Regions from separate parts of the Niveispirillum sp. KHB5.9 genome, predicted to be linked through region 3. Evidence: predicted binding sites of a transcription regulator. Region 3 holds the regulator's gene; each other region holds the start of a gene.

What was found. The regulator PhoB, encoded in region 3, activates phosphate uptake and scavenging genes when phosphate is short. The targets are predictions, from matches to a motif close to TNTCATAAAACTGTCA.
Region 1: the regulator PhoB is predicted to act here: its motif matches at 1,993-2,008, upstream of ACM9HJ_RS16340 (MlaE family ABC transporter permease).
Region 2: the regulator PhoB is predicted to act here: its motif matches at 3,690-3,705, upstream of ACM9HJ_RS23430 (PhoX family protein).

What each region holds. Positions count from the first base shown of each region.
Region 1 is NZ_JBLTYX010000009.1:108,242-114,220, forward strand. It holds gene ACM9HJ_RS16335 (2-isopropylmalate synthase) at 84-1,646, opposite strand; gene ACM9HJ_RS16340 (MlaE family ABC transporter permease) at 2,181-2,951, shown strand; gene ACM9HJ_RS16345 (ABC transporter ATP-binding protein) at 2,948-3,757, shown strand; gene ACM9HJ_RS16350 (DUF2336 domain-containing protein) at 3,873-5,078, opposite strand; gene ACM9HJ_RS16355 (MarR family transcriptional regulator) at 5,093-5,599, opposite strand; gene ACM9HJ_RS16360 (twin-arginine translocase TatA/TatE family subunit) at 5,725-5,928, opposite strand.
Region 2 is NZ_JBLTYX010000017.1:142,487-148,465, forward strand. It holds gene ACM9HJ_RS23415 (ABC transporter permease) at 1-876, opposite strand, end outside; gene ACM9HJ_RS23420 (ABC transporter ATP-binding protein) at 873-2,444, opposite strand; gene ACM9HJ_RS23425 (BMP family lipoprotein) at 2,481-3,488, opposite strand; gene ACM9HJ_RS23430 (PhoX family protein) at 3,765-5,810, shown strand.
Region 3 is NZ_JBLTYX010000005.1:74,518-80,496, forward strand. It holds gene pstB (phosphate ABC transporter ATP-binding protein PstB) at 1-514, shown strand, start outside; gene phoU (phosphate signaling complex protein PhoU) at 678-1,403, shown strand; gene phoB (phosphate regulon transcriptional regulator PhoB) at 1,444-2,151, shown strand; gene ACM9HJ_RS11105 (pyridoxal-phosphate dependent enzyme) at 2,190-3,569, opposite strand; gene ACM9HJ_RS11110 (elongation factor P hydroxylase) at 3,653-4,294, opposite strand; gene ACM9HJ_RS11115 (TetR/AcrR family transcriptional regulator) at 4,382-4,987, opposite strand; gene ACM9HJ_RS11120 (PaaI family thioesterase) at 4,960-5,454, opposite strand; gene ACM9HJ_RS11125 (aspartyl/asparaginyl beta-hydroxylase domain-containing protein) at 5,534-5,979, opposite strand, start outside.

The DNA.
Region 1 (5,979 bases), on a different contig from region 3:
CATCATGGCGAAATCATGGCAAAACCCCCGCCGGTAGGGTTTCCGGCGGGGGTTTGACTCAAGTCGCGGATTCGGAGTCGAGGTTAGGCCGACAGCGCCACCGGCGCCGTCTTCAGCCGCTTGGTGATCAGCTTGTTCAACGCATGGACATAGGCTCGCGCACTGGCCACCAGCGTGTCGGCATCCGCCCCCTGCCCGTTCACGGTCTTACCTTCCTCTTCCAGGCGCACCGTCACCTCCGCCTGGGCATCGGTGCCCTGGGTCACGGCGTGCACCTGGTAAAGCTGCAATTTGGCTTCATGCGGGAAGGCCAGCTTCAGGGCGTTGAACACCGCATCCACCGGGCCGTTGCCGAAGGCCACCACCGGCGGGATAGGCCGACCGTCGATTTCCAGCTCCAGCACGGCATGCTGCGGCCCGCGCGAGCCGGCGACGACATGCAGCGCTTGGAAACGAACACGGTCATGCTGGCGGCCGACCTCGTCATCCATGATGGCGACGATGTCCTCGTCATAGATGTCCTTCTTGCGGTCGGCCAGATCCTTGAAGCGGCCGAACGCGTCGTTGATCGAATTCTCGCCCAGATCGTCATAGCCAAGCTCCTTCAGCTTGGCGCGGAAGGCGGCGCGGCCGGAATGCTTGCCCATGACCAGTGACGACCGGTTCAGACCCACCGATTCCGGAGTCATGATCTCATAGGTCTCGGCATGCTTCAGCATACCGTCCTGATGGATGCCGCTCTCATGGGCGAAGGCGTTGGCGCCGACGATGGCCTTGTTGGGCTGCACCTGGAAGCCGGTAATGGTGGAAACCAGGCGGGAGATGCGGGTGATATGCTCGGTCTTGATACCCGTGGTGCAGCCGATCAGGTCGTGGCGCGTGCGCAGCGCCATGACGATCTCTTCCAGCGACGCATTGCCCGCGCGCTCGCCCAACCCGTTGATGGTGCATTCCACCTGCCGCACGCCCACGCCGATGCCGGCCAGCGAATTGGCCACGGCCAGGCCCAGGTCGTTATGGCAATGGACGGAGAAGATGGCCTTGTCCGAATTGGGGACGCGGGTCATCACGTCCTTGAACATGGCAGCATATTCCTCCGGCAGGGCATAGCCCACCGTGTCGGGGATGTTGATGGTGGTGGCGCCGGCCTTGATGGCGGCCTCCACCGTGCGGCACAGGAAGTCGCGATCGGAGCGCGAGCCATCCTGGGCCGACCATTCCACATCATCGGTCAGGTTGCGGGCATAGCCGACATAATCGATGGTGCGCTGGAGCACCTCCTCCTCCGTCATCTTCAACATGTAGTTCATGTGGACGGGGCTGGTGGAGATGAAGGTGTGGATGCGCTTGCGCTGCGCCAGTTGCAACGCCTCGGCCGCGCGGTCGATATCGGCGCGCGAGGTGCGGGCCAATGCTGCGATCACCGAATTCTTCACGGTGCGCGCCACTTCACGCACCGCCTCGAAATCACCGTTGGACGCGATGGGGAACCCGGCCTCGATCACGTCGACGCCCATTTCCTCCAGCACGGTGGCGATGCGCAGCTTTTCTTCCAGGTTCATGGAACAGCCGGGGGCCTGCTCGCCATCACGCAGGGTGGTGTCGAAAATGATGACGCGGTTGCTGTCGCTGGTGATGCTGCTCATGTCCTGGTCCCTTGGGCATATCGGGCGCGGTCCTGTCAGGTACGGCGCCGATAGATCGAATTGTGATGCGAGCCTCAATCGGCGCCGGTGCGGCACCTTGTCCCCTGATCGCGGGCCGTACCGCGGCGAAGGCGGCACGACATCGGGCGCTCAGGGGGAAACTAGTCGTAGGGTGGCGGCCAGGACGGGGCGGCCGCTGCCGATGGAGTACACGCGCAAAGCGACAGCACGGGCGGATGCGCCCGTCATGTCCTGCTTCTGCGTCGTCTGGTCTGCCGCCATCCCGGGGGGACCTGTCCATCCTGAAGTGGTGGAGCCGGCGGGAACACCGACAGCTCGTTGCTTGTTTCGGTTTTAAGGCGAAATCACGCGTCCGGCAAGATGCTTCGCGTGGAAGAAACGCAAAGGCTCCATGCCATTGGCGATTGGGTGCGGCGCAGCACAGCGATGATCTCCGCCCCCTATACATTGACAGAAGACACCCCATTGTCTAGCGATGGGGCGGGTCACGCTCCCGAGCAGAAGGTCAGGTTCATGAATTTCCTCAGTGCGGTCGGTCGTGCCACCCTGAACTTCCTGGAGGCGGCGGGGCGTCTGGCCCTGTTCACGCTCACGGCGCTGATGCATTGCCTGCGCCCGCCCTTCTATTTCCGGCATATCGGCCGGCAGATGGTGGAGATCGGCTATTACAGCCTGCCCGTCGTCGGCCTGACCGCCGTGTTCACCGGCATGGTGCTGGCCCTGCAAAGCTATAGCGGCTTCTCCCGCTTCTCCGCCGAAAGCGCCATAGCCACCGTGGTCGTGTTGTCGATCACCCGCGAACTGGGGCCGGTGCTGGCGGGCCTGATGGTGGCCGGCCGCATCGGGGCCGCCATGGCGGCGGAGCTGGGCACCATGCGCGTCACCGAACAGGTGGACGCGCTGACCACGCTGTCGACCAACCCGTTCAAATATCTGGTCGTGCCGCGCCTGCTGGCCGGCACCGCCATGCTGCCGCTGCTGGTGCTGGTGGCCGACATCATCGGCGTGTTCGGCGGCTATCTGGTCGCCGTCTACCGGCTGGATTTCAACGCCGCCAGCTATATCAACAATACCTGGCAGTATCTGGAATTCATGGATGTGGTGTCCGGTCTGGTGAAGGCCGCCTGCTTCGGCTTCGTCATCTCCCTGATGGGCTGCTACCACGGCTACAACTCGCGCGGCGGGGCGCAGGGTGTGGGTGCCGCCACCACCAATGCCGTGGTGTCCGCCTCCATCCTCATCCTGGTCATGAACTATCTGCTGACGGGGATCTTCTTCTCATGAGCATGCCGCCGCTGGAGCTGACCCAAGACATGGACGTGCCCAAGATCGCGCTGAAGGGCGTGAAGAAGGCGTTCGGGCCCAAAGTGGTGCTGGACGGCGTGGATCTGGAGGTGGCGCGCGGCGAAAGCGTCGTCATCATCGGCGGATCGGGCACCGGCAAGTCCGTGCTGCTGAAAAGCATCCTGGGCATCCTGCAGCCCGATGCCGGCACCATCCGCATCGATGGTGAGGACACGACCCATATCGGCGGCCGCGACCGTGAACGCGCCATGGCCAAGTTCGGCATGCTGTTCCAGGGCGCGGCCCTGTTCGACAGCCTGCCCGTCTGGGAAAACGTCGCCTTCGGCCTGATCCAGGGGGAGCAGCGCCTGGGCCGCAAGGAGGCCAAGGAGCGGGCGGTGGCCACTTTGGGTGCCGTGGGCCTGAGCCCCGATGTCGCAGATCTGTCGCCCTCAGAACTGTCGGGCGGCATGCAGAAGCGCGTGGGCCTGGCCCGCGCCATCTGTACAAGGCCGGAGATCATCTTCTTCGACGAACCGACGACGGGCCTGGACCCGATCATGGCCGACGTGATCAACGACCTGATCGTGAAATGCGTGAAGGATCTGGGCGCCACGGCCCTGTCCATCACCCATGACATGGCCAGCGCCCGCAAGATCGCCGACCGCATCGCCATGCTCTACAAGGGCAAGCTGATCTGGGTGGGCCCGGTGTCGGAGATCGATAATTCCGGCAACGAATATGTCGACCAGTTCATCCATGGCCGCGCCGAAGGCCCGATCCAGATGCAGATAAGGGCTTTTTGAGTTCCCGCAGACGTCGGGCGGGCGCTCCGCGCCCTTGGCTTACGCGCCACGTGGCGCGGGCCGCCAATCGACGGCCTCCGACGGTCATGGGAAATGACCGTCGGTCAGTTCCCCCTCAATCCTTCGGCACGTTCCCGCGTAACGGAATGAACGGCATCCCCGCGATGTCCATGGCGGCATCGACCAGCGCGTCGTCCTTCTGGTCGAACAGCTGAAGCAGCAGGTTGTCCATCGCCCGCTCCTCCGACTGGCCGCAGTCGGCATAGATGCGGCCGAGCGCTTCCATCTGGAACACGTCCCGCCCTGCCTCGCCGCCACGATAGCCCAGCATCTGGGCCACGCGCATGGCCACCTGGAACGGCGTGAACAGGTGCTTGGGGATATGGGCATGGTCCAGCAGCGCCTTCATCCCATCCCACTTGCCCTCCAGCAGCAGGGCCAGCGCATTGGATTTGCGCACCCGCGACTTGGTGGCGATGGCGGCGGCGAAGAAGTCGAAATCCCCGGCGCACAGCGTGCGCAGCAGCAGCGCCACGCCCAGCCGCCCCTGTTCATGCAGATGCAGGGCCAGGGCACCGGCATCCATGCCGGGACGCGACACGGGCCGCAGCAGGGCCAGCGTGGCGGCATCCCGCCCATGTGCGGCCAGTTCCGCCGCGATCACCGGCGACAGCCGATGACGCTCCACCAGCAGGTCGCGCACCCGGTCCGACACATGCGCCACCAGCCGTTCCACGACGCTGGCCGGCAGTGCGGCACGCCCGGCCAGCGGCTCAGCCACCAGCGGCACATGCGCATAGCGTTCGGCAAGCGACTGGAGCGAGGCATCGGACAGTTCCGCGCCATCATTCCCCGCCAGGGTGGCGATGACGGCCAGGTTGCCGACATCGACCAGGGCACCCGACACGTCCTGCGACAGATGCTTGCGGGCGGCGATGGCCAACTGCTTGTCGGCGTGCCCCTGGCCGATCACCTCCAGCAGCAGGGCATCGGCCATGCCGTCGCCATGGCGCAGCAGCGGGAAGGCCACGGAGGTCAGGTCAAGCGCCAGGTCACGGGCCAGGTCGTCGGACAGGAAGGGGCTGTTATAGATCTGCCAGGCCACCGCCTCGCGCACCTGCTGGATGGCGTCATGCGCCAGCCGGGACAGGAGATCGCGCACCAGCACGCGCTCCCCCTCCCCCAGCAGCGCCTGCTCGGCCGTGCGCATCAGCTTGGACAGAAGCTGGATGCGCGCCTCCGGCGTGCGATCGCCGGCAAGCTGGCGCACATCGGCCGCCGTCAGGGCTGTCGGGCTGTCGTTCTTGCGTTCGCCGGTCATCCGTACCCCGAGCCTTATTCCATGTCGATCGCATCGGCGCGGATGACATCCGCCCATGCCTGTTCCAGTCGGCGCAGCAGCCGGTAGGCCGCCTGCAATTCCGCCGGCCCCTGTCCGTTCAGCGTCAACCCCTCGATATGGGCGGCCTCCACCCGGCGCAATTCCCGGCAAAGGGCGGCCCCGGCCGGCGTCAGCCGCAGATGCGCCGTCCGGCGGTCGCCATCGCCCTCCGCGTCCACCAGGCCCGCCGCCACCAGCGCCTTGAGATTGGCCGCCGCGGCGGCACCCAGGTAATAGCCACGGTCGACCAGTTCACGCACCGTCAGACTGGCCTCGCCGATGGTCAGCAGCATCAGGCCCTGCACCGGCGTCACATGGCTGCTGTCCAGCCGTTCCAGCTCGATCCGGACCACGTCCAGGAACCGGCGGTGCAGGCGTTCCAGCAGGCGCGGCAGGTCATGCATGCCGGCGGTCGGTGACGGCCCGTCATGGCGGCCATCGGTCGCTATCGTCGCGTCCACCCGGGCGTCCTCCCTGTGGCTGCCTTGCCCGTTTGTAGCACCGGCCGGCATCATGCCGCAAAAGCAAAGGCCGGCCACGATGCGCGGCCGGCCTTGCTAATTCGGGGTATATCTCCCGCTGCGGATCAGCGCGGGGCGTTTTCGCCCGGCTTGTTTTCCGTCAGCTTGGGATCGGCGGCAGCGGTCTCATCCTCTTCCTTCATGCCCTTCTTGAAGGCCTTCACGCCCTTGGCCATGTCACCCATGACATTGGGCAACTTACCGGCGCCGAAAACCAGCAGCACGACGACAAGAACAATGATCCAGTGCCAGAGGCTCATGGCGCCCATGGAAATTCTCCAGTTTCACGGCCCGCTTCAACGCGACGCCATAGAGATAGG
Region 2 (5,979 bases), on a different contig from region 3:
GCCGGTGAAGCCCAGCCCGGCCGGGAAATTCAGCATCAGCCGGTGCTGCACCCCATGCAGCTCGTTCACGCCCAGCAGGCCGGCGAGCGCACCCGACAGGGCCATGGTGACGACGATGATCTTCTTGGGGTCGATGCCGGCATAAAGGGCCGCATTCTCGTTCGCCCCCGTGGCGCGCAGCGCGAAGCCCCAGCGCGTGTGCCAGATGAAGCCCCAGACGGCCAGGCAGGCCAAGAGCGCCAGGAACAGCGAGAAATTCAGCGGCGAGCTGTCCATCTCGATACCGATGGCGGCCAGCATGTCGGCCATCATCGGCAGGAACATCGAGGCGCTGAACGCCTCGCTTTCCGGCGACATCTGGCCCGGCTTGATCAGCACATTGACCATCAGATAGACCATCAGCGAGGACGCGATGAAATTGAACATGATGGTGGTGATGACGATGTGGCTGCCGCGATAGGCCTGCAGCCAGCCGGGGATCGCCGCCCACAGCGCCCCGAACGCCGCCCCGCCCAGCACCGACAGCGGCAAGGCCGCCCACCAGGGCCAGCCGGGCAGCGCCAGACAGACCAGGCCGACGCCCAGGCCCCCGATATAGGCCTGCCCCTCACCGCCGATATTGAACAGCCCGCCATGGAAGGCGATGGCCACGGCGAGTGCCGTGAAGATCAGGCTGGTCGCGTAATACAGCGTATAGCCGATGCCCTCACCGGTACCCAAGGCACCCCGCAGCATGGTGCCGAGCGCCCCCACCGGGTCCTCGCCGATGGCCAGGATGACCAGGGCGGAGACCAGCAGCGCCAGGGTGACATTGATCACCGGCAGCAGCAGGCCCGTCACCCACCAGGGAAGATTGTCGGAACCGCCCGCACTCATGCCGAAACCCCTTCCGTGACGGGGACGTCCTTGATGCCCGCCATCATCGTGCCGATCCGGCTTTCATTGGCCTCGGCCGCTGACAGCTCACCCACGATCTCCCCGTCGCACATCACCAGGATGCGGTCGGACAGGGCCAGGATCTCGTCCAGTTCGGCCGAAACCAGCAGGATGGCCTTGCCCCGGTCGCGCAGACCCACCAGCTGGCGGTGGATGAAGGCGATGGCGCCGATATCCACGCCCCTGGTCGGCTGCCCCACCAGCAATATATCCGGCTCCCGCTCCATCTCGCGCGCCATCACCAGCTTCTGCTGGTTGCCGCCGGAGAACAGGGCGGTGCGCAGATTGGGGTTGCCGGGGCGCACGTCGAACCGCTCCATCAACGAAACGGTCTTTGCAACCACCCGCTTCCAGTCCAGCCGCCAGCCCTTGGACAGGCTCTTGTCCTGGTGATAACCCAGGATGGCGCTCTCATGTGCCGGGAATTCCTTGATCACGGCCAGCTTCAGCCGGTCTTCGGGCACATGGGCCAGGCCACGGCGGCGGGCCTCGGCTGCATCATACTTGGTGGAAGGGGTGATTTCCCCGCCCTTCAGCGTGACCGTTCCGCTTTCGAAACGGGACATGCCAGACAGGACTTCCAACAATTCCGACTGGCCGTTGCCGGCCACGCCGGCGATGCCGACGATCTCTCCCGCCCGCACGCTCAGGCAGGCATCCTTCAGGGTGGTGACGCCGCGCCCGTCCACCACGTTGACATTCCGCGCCGACAGCAGCACCGCGCCCGGCGTGGCCGGCGCCTTGTCCACGGAAAGCGAGGTCTTGCGGCCGACCATGGCGTCGGCCAGGGCCTGGCGGTCGGTTTCCGCCGTGATGAACTCCGCCACCACCTGGCCCCGGCGCAGCACCGACACGCGGTCGGTGATGGCCATGATTTCCTTCAGCTTATGGGTGATCAGCAGCACGGTGCGGCCCTGCTGGCGCAGCCGTTCCAGGATGCGGAACAACTGCTCCACCTCCGGCGGCGACAGCACGGCCGTCGGCTCGTCCAGGATCAGCACTTCGGCCCCGCGATACAGCGCCTTCAGGATCTCCACCCGCTGCTGCACACCCACCGGCAAGTCGGAGACCAGCGCGTCCAGCGGCACTTCCAGGCCGAACTGCTGTTCCAGCGCCCGCACCTCGGCGCGGGCACGCTGCATGGCCGGGCCCAGGACCGGCCCGCCCTCATGGCCCAGCAGCAGGTTCTCCAGCACGGTGAAGGTCTCCACCAGCATGAAATGCTGATGGACCATGCCGATGCCCAGCTTGATCGCGTCCTGCGGCGTGCGGATGGAAACCTGTTTGCCGCGCACCAGGATGTCGCCGGCATCGGCCTCATAGAAACCGTACAAGATGCTCATCAGCGTCGACTTGCCGGCCCCGTTCTCGCCCACCAGCCCATGGATGCTGGCGGGTGCGAAGCGGAGCGTCACGTCGCGATTGGCATGGACGGGGCCGAATCGCTTGTCGATGCCGACAAGCTCGACCGCCCAGGCGGGGGAAACATGGTTATGGGCGGCCGACATGGTACCTGCTCAAACGCGGAGATCGGAACGAGGCGATCAGTATTTGCAGCCCTTGGCATCGTCGTAATTGGCGACGGTGCGGGTGCCGGCCTTGATCTCCGCCGTGGCCTTGTCCACGGCCGCCTGCATGGCGGGCGTGATCAGGGCCTTGTTATTCTCGTCGGAAGCCCAGCCCACGCCGTCCTCCTTCAGGCCCAGGCGGCGATGGCCGGCCTTCCAGGTGCCGTCCTGCGCGGTCTTGAACGCCTCGTACGCGGCTACGTCCACGCGCTTGACCATGCTGGTCAGCACCTTGCCGGGGAACAGGTGGTTCTGGTTGCTGTCCACGCCGATGGACAGCTTGCCGGCATCCGATGCCGCCTGCAGAACGCCCATGCCGGTCTGGCCGGCGGCGGCGAAGATCACGTCCGCCCCGCGGTCGAACTGGCTCTTGGCCAGCTCCGACCCGCGGGTGGGATCGGCCCATGCGGCGGGCGTGCTGCCAGCCATGTTGGCGACGACATTGGCCTTGGCATTGGTGGCCTTCACGCCCTGCTCATACCCGCAGGCGAAGCGGCGGATCAGCGGGATGTCCATGCCGCCGACGAAACCGACGGTGCCGGTCTTGCTGGCCATGGCGGCCAGCACGCCGACCAGGTAGGAACCCTCATGCTCGGCAAATTCGATCGACTGCACGTTGGGCAGGTCGACATTGCCGTCGATCAGGGTGAAGCGGACGTTCGGGAACTCCTTGGCCACCTTCTCCACCGAGGGCGCCATGGAGAAACCGACGGAGACGATGATGTCGGCGTTGCGGCTGGCCAGGCGGCGCAGGAACTGCTCGCGCTGCGCCTCGTTCGTCACCTCGAACCAGCGGAAATTGACGCCGGTATCCTTCTTGAACTTCTCGGCCCCGTTATTGGCGCCCTCGTTGAAGGACTTGTCGAAACGACCGCCCATGTCGAAAACGATGGCGGGTTCGAACGCCGCCGCCGGAATGGCCGTGGCGGCGGTGGACATGAACAGGGCAAGGGCCGCACAGGCGGCACGACGGGTAAACTTCATCGGCTCCGTTCCGAACAGCGGGCCCGCGGGCGGCACCCCGGTTCCAGGGCACCACCGGGAAAGGGTCCCAGCAATCATACCAGCCTGTGAAGCTAGCCAGTTCGCAGGCGCACGGCAAGGTGACAAAGCCCATCCGCTTCCTTCGCGATGCGGAATCTCTGTCCTGTGTCACATCGCCGCCGTGGCCACATCGCTTGCCACTGTCAAATAACTGTAGCATCCGGGGCGTATGAAACCTGACAAGTCATACCCTTCTTCGCACTGGAGCCCCCGCCCATGGCCGATAATCGTTTCCTGACCCATGAAGAGTTCGAGGCCATCCAGGACCGGGGCTCTTCTCCGGAAACCGAGCCCACCTTTGGTGAGGTGGTGCAGCAGCGGCTGGGGCGGCGCGACATCCTGCGCGGCATGCTGGGCACCAGCGCCATCGCCGCCTTCGCGCCGGCCATCTCGGCGCCTTTCCTGACCGGTGAGGCCCAGGCCCAAACGGCCGGCAGCGCCGGATTCGGCTTCAAGTTCGAGGAACTGGCCCGCGGTGTGGATGGCAAGCACCATGTGGCCCCCGGCTATGATGCCGACGTGCTGATCCGTTGGGGCGATCCCCTGTTCGCCGACAGCCCGGAATTCGACCCGATGAAGCAGACAGCCGAGGCCCAGCTGAAGCAGTTCGGCTATAATTGCGACTTCACCGCCTTCTACCCGCTGCCCCAGGGCTCCAAGAGCGCCGATCATGGCTTGCTGTGGGTGAACCATGAATATACCCAGGCGGAGATGATGTTCCCCGGCCTGGCGCCCGAGGGCCAGGACAAGTACCCGCCCGAATCCGTCACCAAGGAGATGGTGGATATCGAGATGGCGGCCCATAGCGGCACCATCGTGGAGGTCAAGCGCGGCGCCGACGGCAAGTGGACCTACGTGAAGGGCGGCAAGTTCAACCGCCGCATCAACGCGCTGAACACGAAGATGACCGTGACCGGTCCGGCTGCCGGCCATGCGCGGATGAAGACCAGGGACGATCCGGAAGGCCGCACCGTCATCGGCATGCTGAACAATTGCGCCGGCGGCGTCACCCCCTGGGGCACGGTCCTGTCGGGTGAGGAGAATATCGACGGCTATTTCATGGGCACGATCGACCAGTCCCATCCCGAACAGCGCAACTATGACCGCATGACGGTGCCGTCCCCCTGGTACCAGTGGGGCCGGTTCCATGACCGGTTCCATATCAACAAGGAAATCTACGCCGCGAATCGCTATGGCTGGATCGTGGAGATCGACCCGTACGATCCGACCAGCACGCCGCGCAAGCTGACCGCCCTGGGCCGCTTCAAGCATGAAGGGGCCGGCGTCACGCTCAACAGGGATGGCCGCGCCGTCGTCTATATGGGCGATGATCAGCGGTTCGAGCATGTGTACCGCTTCATCTCCAAGGGCACCTTCAACCCGGCCGACCGCAAGGCCAACATGAAGCTGCTGGACGAGGGCACCTTGTCCGTGGCGCGCTTCGATGCCGATGGCACCGTCAGCTGGCTGCCGCTGGTCCATGGCCAGGGGCCGCTAACCGCCGCCAACGGCTTCAAGGACCAGGGCGACGTCGTCATCTCCGCCCGCATCGCCGCCACCCTGCTGGGGGCCACCCGCATGGACCGGCCGGAAGATGTGGAGGTCAATCCCAAAACCGGGCTGGTCTATGTCATGCTGACCAACAATGACGACCGGCTGCCCGACGATCCGATCCACCCGGCCCAGGCCCGCCCCAATGTCGCCAACCCGCGCCCGGCCAACAGCTGGGGTCATATCATCGAGATGCACCCGCCCGGCGGCGACCACGCTGCACAGAAGTTCAAGTGGGAGATCCTGGTGAAGGCCGGCAACCCGGCCGATCCCAGGACCGGTGCCAATTTCAACAAGGCGACCACAGAAAATGGCTGGTTCTCCTGCCCCGACAATTGCGCCTTCGACAGCATGGGCCGCCTGTGGGTGGGCACCGACCAGGGCAGCAAATGGCAATGGACCTCGGGCTCGTCCGACGGCATCTGGGCGGTGGAAACCGACGGACCGCTGCGCGGTACCGCCCGGCTGTTCTTCCGCGTGCCGGTGGGGGCGGAACTGACCGGCCCCAGCTTCACGCCCGACGACCAGAGCCTGTTCATCTCCGTCCAGCACCCGGGATCGGACGCGGTGGACCGGTTCACCAGATCCGGCAACAAGCAGGGTACCTTCGCCGACCCCGGCACCCGCTGGCCCGACTTCAAGGACAGCATGCCGGCCCGCCCATCGGTGGTCGCCATCACCAAGAAGGGCGGGGGTGTGATCGGGGCGTGAGGGTACCCGCGAACTTTGGGCACCTTCATTTCCGTCGCTCTACCGTCACCCCGGCGAAGGCCGGGGCCCATGTCGTAGAGCAGGGCGCTTGTCACTTGGGCCCCGGCCTTCGCCGGGGTGACGGTAGATATTGCTGGAACCTTACAGCCCAACTTCCACGACGTCAGCG
Region 3 (5,979 bases):
GCTGCGCGCCCGTGTCGGCATGGTGTTCCAGAAGCCGAACCCGTTTCCGAAGTCGATCTACGAGAACGTGATCTACGGTCCCAAGCTGCATGGCCTGGCCACCCGCAAGGACGAGTTCGACGCCATCGTCGAGACCTCGCTGAAGCGTGCCGGTCTGTGGAACGAGGTCAAGGACCGCCTGCATGAGCCCGGTACCGGCCTGTCCGGCGGCCAGCAGCAGCGCCTGTGCATCGCCCGCGCCGTGGCCGTCAGCCCGGAAGTGATCCTGATGGACGAGCCCTGCTCGGCCCTGGACCCGATCGCGACGGCGCATATCGAAGAGCTGATCGACGAGCTGCGTGAGAGCTTCACCATCGCCATCGTCACCCACAACATGCAGCAGGCCGCCCGCGTCTCCCAGCGCACGGCCTTCTTCCACCTGGGCGACCTGGTGGAAGTGGGTGATACCGAGGAAATCTTCACCAACCCGCGCGACGAGCGCACCCAGGGCTACATCACCGGCCGGTATGGTTGAGGGTTGAAGCGTTTCGCGCTTCACCACCCTTCTGCTTTCCCCGCGAAAGCGGGGACCCAGGGGCCACGGGCACTACCGTGGTTCCAGGCGGCCCCTGGACCCCCGCTCATCAAGGGGGAGGCAAATGAAGATTATCTGTCTCTCGAATTGAGGACCCACGTCCATGTCGCCGACCGAACATACCGTCAAGTCCTTCGAGGCGGAATTGCAGCGCCTGTCCAACCAGATCGCCCAGATGGGCGGCGTGGTCGAGGCGCAGGTGGAAGCGGCCGTGCAGGCCGTGGGCCGCCGCGATGTCGAAAGCGCGTCGCGCGTCATGCATGGCGATGCCCGCCTGGACGAATTCGAACGCCAGATCGAACATGACGCCATCCGCATGCTGGCGCTGCGCGCGCCGGTCGGCGTCGATCTGCGCGAAGTGCTGGCGGCGCTGAAGATTTCCGCCGATCTGGAGCGCACGGGCGATTACGCCGCCAACATCGCCAAGCGCTCCATCGCGCTGGCCCAGCTGCCGGTGATGCGCCCCGCCGGGACCATCCCGCGCATGGGCCGTCTGGTGCAGGAGATGCTGAAGGACGTGCTGGACGCCTATATCGACCGCGATGTCGAAAAGGCCGTGGCCGCTTGGCATCGGGACGAGGAGCTGGACGATCTCTATACCAGCCTGTTCCGCGAGGTCCTGACCTATATGATGGAAGACCCGCGCAACATCACGCCCTGCACGCATCTGCTGTTCATCGCCAAGAACCTGGAACGCGCCGGCGACCATGCGACCAACATCGCCGAGACCGTGCATTTCCTGGTGAAGGGCCAGCCGCTGACGGCCGAACGGCCCAAGAGCGACAAGTCCAGCTTCACCATCATCGAACCGGTTGATAGCGAGGGCTGATCCAGCCCCGCCCGTCACTGCCTAGAACCCAGGGATACCGATGAACGCCGCCTTGAAGCCGCTGATCCTGGTCGTCGAAGACGAAGCCGATCTCGTCACCCTGCTATCCTATAATCTGGAACGCGAAGGCTTCCGGGTCATCACCGCCGGCGACGGGGAAGAAGCCCTGCTGCAGGCCGACGAGCGCAGCCCGCATTTGATCCTGCTGGACTGGATGCTGCCGTTGATGAGCGGTCTGGAGGTTTGCCGCCAGCTGCGCCGCAACCCCAAGACCCGCGAAACCCCGGTCATCATGCTGACGGCGCGTGGGGAGGAGGCGGACAAGGTTCGCGGCCTGAACAGCGGTGCGGACGATTACCTGTCCAAGCCGTTCAGCCCGACGGAGCTGGTGGCCCGCATCCGCGCCGTGCTGCGCCGCGCCTCCCCGGGTCTGGCGGAGGAGTTGTTGCGCTTCTCCGACATCTCCATGGACCTGGCCGCCCACCGCGTGCGCCGGGGCGGCCGCGACATCCATCTGGGCCCGAAGGAATTCGCCCTGCTGCGCCATTTCATGCAGCATCCGGGGCGCGTCTTCTCGCGCGAACAGCTGCTGGACATCGTCTGGGGCCATGACGTCTATGTCGAGCTGCGGACGGTGGACGTGCATATCCGCCGCCTGCGCAAGGCCCTGAACGAAACGGAAGAGCAGGATGTGATCCGCACCGTGCGGTCGGCGGGCTACGCGCTGGATACGAAGACGACGATGTGATGTGCAAAGGGCCGCCCGACGGGGCGGCCCTTCTGCTATCACCCCAACTGCCGGCGCAGATGGTTCAGCACGTCGGTGCGGGTCAGCAGGCCCAGGAACTTGCCCTCATCCTGGATGATCGCCACCATGTTGCGGTCGAACAGGGCGCGCAGGTCGGATGTGGTGGCGGTCAAGGGCAGGGTCTCCAGCCGGTTGACCATGGCCGTATAGACCTTGTCGCGGAAGCGGGCCGGGTCCTTCTCGACATGCAGCAGCAGGTCGCTCTCATCCAGGATGCCGATCACCCGCTCGCCTTCCATCACCGGCAGCTGTGACACGTCGGAGATGCGCATCCGCTTGTACGCTGTCAGCAGCGTATCCTCCGGCCCCACCGTCACCACCTGGCCCTTGTCGAAACGGCGGGTCATCAGGTCGCGCAGGTCGTTATGACGTTCGCGCGGGGTGAAGCCGTGATCTTCCATCCAGGCGTCGTTGAACATCTTCGACAGGTACTTGTTGCCCGTGTCGCAGACGAAGGTGACGACGCGCTTTTTGGTGGTCTGGGCGCGGCAATATTTCAGGGCGGCGGCGAACAGCGTGCCCGATGACGACCCGGCCAGGATGCCCTCCAGCCGCAGCAGGTCGCGCGCGGCGTTCAGGCTTTCGGTGTCGGTGACGTAATAGGCGGCCTTGGCGTACTGAAGGTCGCAGATCGGCGGCACAAAATCCTCGCCCACGCCTTCCACCACCCAGGAACCGGGCTCGTCATGCGTGCCCTTGTTGACCAGGTCGGCGATGATGGAGCCGGCGGGATCGCCGATCACCATTTCCGTCTTGGGGCTGGCCTTGGCGAAGAAGGCGCCCAGGCCGGTGAAGGTGCCGCCAGAGCCGATGCCGGAAACCACGGCGTCGATATCGCCGTCCAGCTGCCTAAACATCTCCGGACCCGTCCATTCCTCATGGGTCTTCGGGTTGGCCGGGTTGGCGAACTGGTTGACATAGAAGCTGCCGGCGATCTCCTGCGACAGGCGCTCGGCGATGTCCTGGTAATAGGCGGGGTGGCCCTTGCCCACGTCGGAACGGGTGATGTGGATCTGGGCACCCAGGGCGCGCAGATTGTTGATCTTCTCCGTCGCCATCTTGTCGGGGATCACCAGGATCAGGCGATAGCCCTTGGCGGCGCAGACCAGCGCCAGGCCCAGGCCGGTATTGCCGGCCGTCGCCTCGATCACGGTGCCGCCGGGGGCCAGTTTGCCCTCCTGCTCGGCCGCCTCGATCATCTTCAGGGCGATGCGGTCCTTGATGGAGCCGCCGGGATTCTGGTTCTCCAGCTTCAGATACAGCTCGCACGGGCCGGTATCGAAGCGGGTGATGCGGACGACCGGCGTGTTGCCGATCATGGACAGGATGGCAGGCGCCGAAGCGGGCGTCGCGGACATGGGTATCCCCCCTGGGGCAAATGGTTTTGCCACCAGGGAACCGCATCCTGGATTTCCCCGCAAGAGCCTGTGGAATTACGAAATCAAGCTGCGGCGCGGGCGCCCGGGACGCACGATTCCGGCGCAAATGGCCGCCCCTCGGCATCGATCAAACCCGCCTGGAAAAGCTGGTCGACATTGTCGGCCAGATTCTGCGCACAGGAGGCGCGGTCCCAGCCTTCCAGCCAGTTCTGCTCCAGGAAGGCCAGCACTGCCGGCTGGCCCAATTCGACCTCCCACAGGATGCCGAGCAGCGAGGCCAGGGCCTCTTCCCTGATCTGCTCATCCTTGCCCACGGCGATGGCTTCATTGGCCTCATCGATGCGGCCGGACTCGGGGCCAGCGCCCAGGCCGAAATCCACCAGCCCGCGCCGTTCCGGCGGCGCCACCAGCCAATGCGCCACCTCATGGATCAGCACATAGGCTTCCGACCGGGTGCGGATGGAAACACCGTCATAGGAGAAGGCATCCTGCGGCGCCTCGTCGATCACGCCGATGCCGAAGGCACGGGCCAGATCGACCGCCGCCGCGCGATGTTCCGCCGTATCCACGCCCAACGCGATCAGGTCGCGCGTGGCGGCGATGCGGGCCAGCACCTTGGCCGTCAGGCTGCCGGGCGACAGGTTCGCGGCCACGCTGTCCAGCGCCTGGGGCAGGATGTCATCGGGGATAGTGGTCAGTTGCATGGGCGGGGAGGATAGCCGGAACCGGGCCCACGTGAAGTGCCAAACCATCGCGGCCGCTCTCCCCGGCGCGCAGAGGTGGCCGGTGCATCATTGCGCCAGCAAAGCAAGGATATAGGCCTTGGCGGCATCGGCATTGCGGGCCCGAAGCGCGCCGCGCCGCCACAGGTCGCACAGCCCATGCACCGTGCCCCAGGCTTGCATCACCCGGTCGCGCAGCGCGATGCTGAAGCCGGGCGCGTCGTCGGGCTGGCGGAAGGCGCGAGCGGCCAGCCGCGTGACCTTGGCGACCGAGGGCGCCAGGGTCGGATGGGTCAGGTAATCCTGGCCCGGTATCCCGTACATCAGGGCGTACAGCGCCGGGCGTTCCAGGGCGAAATCGACATAGGCGCGGTAAAGCGGGCCGGCACTGGGCTGTCCATCGGCATCGAAACCCGCCTGGATGCCCAGGGCCAGCCGGTCGAACCCCTGTGCCGCCAAAGCCAGGGTCAGTTCGTGCTTGTCGGTGAAATGGCGATAGAGCGCGCGGTGGTTCACGCCGGTGGCTGCGGCCACGGCACGGAAGGACAGGGCGTCGGGCCCGTCCGTCTCCACCATGGCCAGGGCCGCCGCCAGGGCGGCCGCGCGCAGGTCGCCATGATGGAAGCTGTCGCGCCGTGGAATGGGTATCACGACCGCTTGGGACTGACGTACCATTCCACCACCATCTTCGACACCGGATTGCCGGCCGCATCGGTGATCTCCACCTCTACGGGGAAGCGCACCTTGCCCTCGGCCTCCAGTTCGGCGCGCAATTCCGTGCCCGACCGGCCGGTGCGGGCGGTGGCGCGCAGATCACCCTTGGCCAGGGTCAGGAACTGGATGGTGGCCTGTGCCGCCACGGGCCGCACATTCATCAGCACGGGGGCCATCGCACCGGCCATGGCCCCACCGCTGGCGGTCTCGGCCAGGGTGAAGATGACGCCGGCATGGGGGGTGCCCAGGTGGTTCTTCACCTCCGCCCGGTCGGTCACCCTGGCCTCGGCGATGCCGTCGCCCAGGCTGACCAGGTCGATGCCGCAATGGCGGACAAACGGAAGCGAACCCGCCATCTGCTGGCGGATCATGTCATAGACCATCTTGGGCCTCACCTTGAACAGCAGGGGAAGAACGATTTTCAGCATGGCTAAAGTCTCCGATGGAGACATTAAGCGAAAAGCGAACGATCGGTCAAGAATGTTTCGTCGGCCTGGGGAAGATTGGTCAGGAGCTGCGGGAGAAACGCCAATAGCTCAGGTGATTGCAGGCCTCGCCGGCCAGCGCCCCGCGCCGGTCGGGCTCGGCGTAAAGCGCCGGTGGGAAATGGGCGCGGATCGCGTCGGTGGGCACGTAATCCAGCGCGATCATCAGCCGTTCCTGGTCCGCCGCGTTCTCCACCTGATGCGGGAAGCCGAAATCACCGGTCCATAATGTGCCGGGCGGAAAGGCCACCTTCTCATGCCCGATCCAGGTGAAGGCTTCGGGCGCAGCCTGGACGGTCAGCAGCAGCCGGCAGAATGGCAGGTGCAGGGCCTGATTGTCGAAATGCCATTCCAGCATGCCGCGGGGCGGCTGGCGCAGGATATAGGCGCCATGCGCCATCCCGCCAAAGCCGGCCATGATCGGGTCCAGCACCGGCAGGTGGGCCATGATTGCGGTCGGTGTGCCGG